DNA from 2 places in the Kocuria sp. WRN011 genome. Region 1 is predicted to be linked to the other one. Evidence: predicted binding sites of a transcription regulator. Region 1 holds the regulator's gene; the other holds the start of a gene.

Region 1 (2,200 bases):
GAGTCGGATGCGGTTACCGGACTGGACGCCCGCCGGAATCTTGATGGTGAGCGGGCGGCGGTCACGCACGCGACCCTCGCCGTAGCATTCGTGGCATGGGTTCTCGATCACGGTGCCGAAGCCGTTACAGGACGCGCACGGTGCCTGGGTGGTCACCACACCCAGGATCGACTGCTTCTGGTACTGCATGTGACCGGAGCCGCGGCACATGGAGCACGTGGTGGGGCTGGTGCCGGGCTGGCAGCACGAACCTTGACACGTGGGGCAGACGACCGCGGTGTCCACGGTGATGTCCTTCTCAATGCCGAACACTGCGTCCTTCAGCGAAATGCGCACGTTGATGAGCGCGTCCTGGCCCTGTCGGGTACGGGACTGGGGCCCGCGCTGCCCGGCGGCACCGGCGCCCTGGAAGAAGGTCTCGAAGATGTCCGCGAAACCGAAGCCGGAGCCGGGGAAGCCCCCGCCGAAACCGGTGTCGGTTCCGTTCTCGTTACCCGTGGCGTCGTAGACGCGGCGCTTTTCCGGGTCCGCCAGGACATCGTTCGCGTGGGACACACGCTTGAACTCTTCGGCGGCCTCCGGGGAGGGATTCACGTCCGGGTGGAGTTTGCGGGCCTTCTTGCGGTAGGCACGCTTGATCTCTTCCGGGCTGGCATCCCGGGTCACGCCCAGGGTTTCGTAGTGATCGCTCACGATGGAATCGATTCTTCTTTCGTCAGTGTGTGTTTCTCAACGCGGATGGGGAACGGTGCCACGGTGGGCGCCGCTACTCCCCCAGCGTGTGGGACAAATAGCGTGCCACGGCGCGGACCGCGGCCATGGTGGAGGGGTAATCCATTCGGGTGGGACCCACCACGCCCAGTTTGGACACGGATTCTGGGCCGTAGCCGGTGGCCACCACGGAAGTTTCCGCGAGCGGGTCGTCGGTACTGTCGGACCCGATACGCACGGCCACACCACGGACATCCTGTTGCATCTCTGACAACAATCGCAGCATGACCACTTGTTCCTCAAGTGCTTCGAGCACGGGACCGATACTGAGAGCAAAGTCACCGCTGAAGCGCGCCAGGTTGGCCGTGCCGGCCATGACCAGTCGGTGGTCCTCCGACGACGCCGCGAGCGACGCGAGTGCCTCGGCCACCACCGTGCCGGCCTCGGCCAGTTCCGGGGGCAGCTGCCGAACCAGGTTCGAGGCGCCCGCGGGTACGTCCTGCAGGGGCCGCCCCATGACCGACGCCAGCACACGGGCCCGCAGCTCCATGAGTTCGTGCTCGGGCAGTGCCCGGCTCACTTCAACGATGCGCTGCAGGACCCGGCCGGACGTGGGAATGAACACGACCAGCAGGGAGGTGCCGCCCACGTCCACGAGCTCCACGTGGCGCAGGGTGGTGCCGGAGGCCGCCGGGTACTGGATCACTGCCACCTGGTGCGTTAGCTGGGCGAGGAGCCGCACGGTGCGTTCCATGGCGTCGTCGAGGTCGTCCGCGCCGTCCAGGAACGACTGGATGGCGCGTTTCTGCGGAGACGACAATGGCCGAACCGAGGCAATCTGGTCCACGAAGGTGCGGTAACCCTTGTCCGTAGGGATGCGGCCGGAACTGGTGTGCGGGGCCACGATCAGGCCGTCTTCCTCCAACGCGGCCATGTCGTTGCGGACGGTGGCGGAGGAAACGCCCAATTGATGCCGTTCCACCAGCGCCTTGGATCCCACGGGCTCCCGTGAATGGACGTAGTCCTCGACAATGGCCCGCAAGATTTCTGCTCTGCGCGGCTGGCTCACTCGTGTCACCTCCCCGGCGTGGACGGGCTTGCACCATGGATCTGGTCTCCGTGGCTATTTTGGCACTCAATGGTTGACAGTGCTAATTCACATGAGTCTACCCCCGGTCTCCCCGCACGCTATTTGGTACGCTCGCGGCTGATCATCCACCCCGCACGTGAGGACGGCGCATCGTGACAGCATCCGGTTGGACCTGGGGCCCGCAGGATTTGACCAGCCCAGCGGTGGCCCGCACCGGACCCGTGCCCCGCGAGACCGCGCTGGAACCCGGCATGGTTCTCGAAGATGCGCAGACCGGCTGGGTGGGTGCCGCGGTGAGCCTGGAAACCATTGGTGGTATGCGCGTGGTCGGTCTGGAGGACCGGCACGGGAAGATCAAGACCTTTCCGCTCGGACCCGGGTTCCTGCTCGACGGTGAGC
Region 2 (2,200 bases), on a different contig from region 1:
GGATCTGACCGATGGTCTCCGACTGCTTCTTGAAGGAGGCGACCGGGTCCTTCTGATCCATGGTCAAGTCCACGGTGGGGGCGATTTCCGAGAACTGGTCGTAGAAGTCCGCGGTACGGCCGGAAATGATGATCAGGTCCGGGTTGGCGGCCGAGATGGCCTCCATGTCCGGTTCCTTCATGCCGCCGGCGTTGACGTACTTCTCGTCCTGGTACTTCTCGAATTCGTCCGGCAAGGATGCGGGCTTGGGCAGGCCGTCGACCTCTTCGCCCAGGGCCTCGAAGCTGTCGATGACCCCCAGGTCCATGGAGATCACGGTCTCAGGGTTCTTGGGGACCTCGGTGGTGCCCTGGACGTGTTCCACGGTCACGGTTTCGTTCGAGGCGCTTTCCTCGGAGGAGGACTCGCCAGCGGCTTCGGTGGAGCAACCGGTGAGAGCGAGAAGGCCACCTGCGGTGAGCAGTGCCATGGCCTTGGGGCTGATGCGGTTCATGTCGTTCCTCAAGTGTTCAGGGAAGGTGCGGGATCGTGCGGCCGCGCAAACCCGGCGGCAATGCCAGGTAGGTACGACGGCGCCGTCGAACCCTGACCTGCGAATGCATCGTCTTAGGTTTGCCTTACCTGACAAACTAGCGGGAGGAATTGGGTGTGCGCAAGCTAATAGCGAACGTGTTACTTACCTAATTGTTTTCATCGGCGAGTGAACGTCTGGCACTCGCCTTGACCGACTGCCAGGCCAACCCTAGAGTGACTATTGGCACTCTCCGGGTGAGGGTGCTAAGGGCCAGGCGCTCAATCGGCACCGCGACGACGGTTGGCACGCCAACTGGCTCGTAGCGCATCCGCGGTCACGGGACCCCGTGAACCACCGTGGGCGCTCACCGTCTCATACGCCTAAAGAAAGGGAGAGATCGTGTCGGTCTCCATCAAGCCCCTCGAGGACCGCATTGTGGTCCAGCCGCTGGCCGCCGAGCAGACCACTGCTTCCGGTCTGGTCATCCCCGATACCGCCAAGGAGAAGCCCCAGGAGGGCACCGTCCTGGCTGTGGGTCCGGGCCGCGTCGACGACAAGGGCAACCGCATCCCCGTGGACGTCAAGGAAGGTGACCTGGTCATCTTCTCCAAGTACGGCGGAACCGAGGTCAAGTACAACGGCGAAGAGTACCTCGTGCTCCCGGCACGTGACGTGCTGGCAGTCATCGAGAAGTAAGTCTTCAGAATCCTTTCTGCGCGGTGCCCGCTGCGCCTACTCGTGAGTGGGTGGCGCACGGGTACCGCGTTTTTCACCCTTAGTTTTCTCGCCCGATAAGGAGCACACATGCCCAAGCAGTTGGCGTTCAACGACGCCGCTCGCAAAGCCCTTGAGGCCGGTGTCAACCGGCTTGCCGACACCGTCAAGGTGACCCTCGGCCCGCGCGGGCGCAATGTCGTTCTCGACAAGAAGTGGGGCGCCCCCACAATCACCAACGACGGCGTCACCATTGCTCGCGAAGTAGAGCTGGACGACCCGTACGAGAACCTCGGCGCTCAGCTCGCCAAGGAAGTTGCCACCAAGACCAACGATGTTGCCGGTGACGGCACCACCACCGCGACCGTGCTGGCGCAGGCCCTGGTCAAGGAGGGTCTGCGCAACGTGGCCGCCGGTGCGGCCCCCAGCGAGATCAAGCGCGGAATCGAAGCAGCCGTGGAGGCCGTGTCCCAGCGTCTGCTGGACAACGCCCGCCCGGTCGAAGGTCAGGACGTGGCCCACGTGGCCGCGATCTCCGCTCAGTCCCCGGAAATCGGTGAGCTGATCGCTCGCGCTTTCGAGACCGTGGGGACCGACGGCGTCATCACCATCGAAGACGGCTCCTCGACCGAGGTCGAGCTGGACGTCACCGAAGGTATGCAGTTCGACAAGGGCTACCTCTCGCCGTCGTTCATCACCGACCAGGAGCGCCAGGAAGCCGTCCTCGAAGACAGCCTGATCCTGCTCTACCAGGGCAAGATCTCTTCCGTGCAGGACCTGATGCCGGTTCTGGAAAAGGTACTGCAGGCCAAGAAGCCGCTGACCATCATCGCGGAGGACGTCGAGGGCGAGGCCCTGTCCACCCTTGTGGTCAACAAGCTGCGTGGCACCCTGGACGTCGTCGCGCTGAAGGCTCCCGGTTTCGGTGACCGCCGCAAGGCGATCATGCAGGACCTGGCCGTGCTGACCAAC

Evidence for each region. Region 1 encodes HrcA, which represses chaperone genes, less so after heat shock. Its sites were predicted from a motif close to TTNGCACTCGNNNNNNNCGAGTGCNAA; they were not measured.
Region 2: a site for HrcA is predicted at 709-735, ahead of groES (co-chaperone GroES). Genes of this name have one in related genera too.

The regions. Positions count from the first base shown of each region.
Region 1 is NZ_NSGI01000006.1:134,930-137,129, forward strand. It holds gene dnaJ (molecular chaperone DnaJ) at 1-693, opposite strand, end outside; gene hrcA (heat-inducible transcriptional repressor HrcA) at 767-1,780, opposite strand; gene CKW39_RS09835 (DUF3097 domain-containing protein) at 1,954-2,200, shown strand, end outside.
Region 2 is NZ_NSGI01000013.1:22,066-24,265, forward strand. It holds gene CKW39_RS14470 (siderophore ABC transporter substrate-binding protein) at 1-493, opposite strand, end outside; gene groES (co-chaperone GroES) at 914-1,210, shown strand; gene groL (chaperonin GroEL) at 1,319-2,200, shown strand, end outside.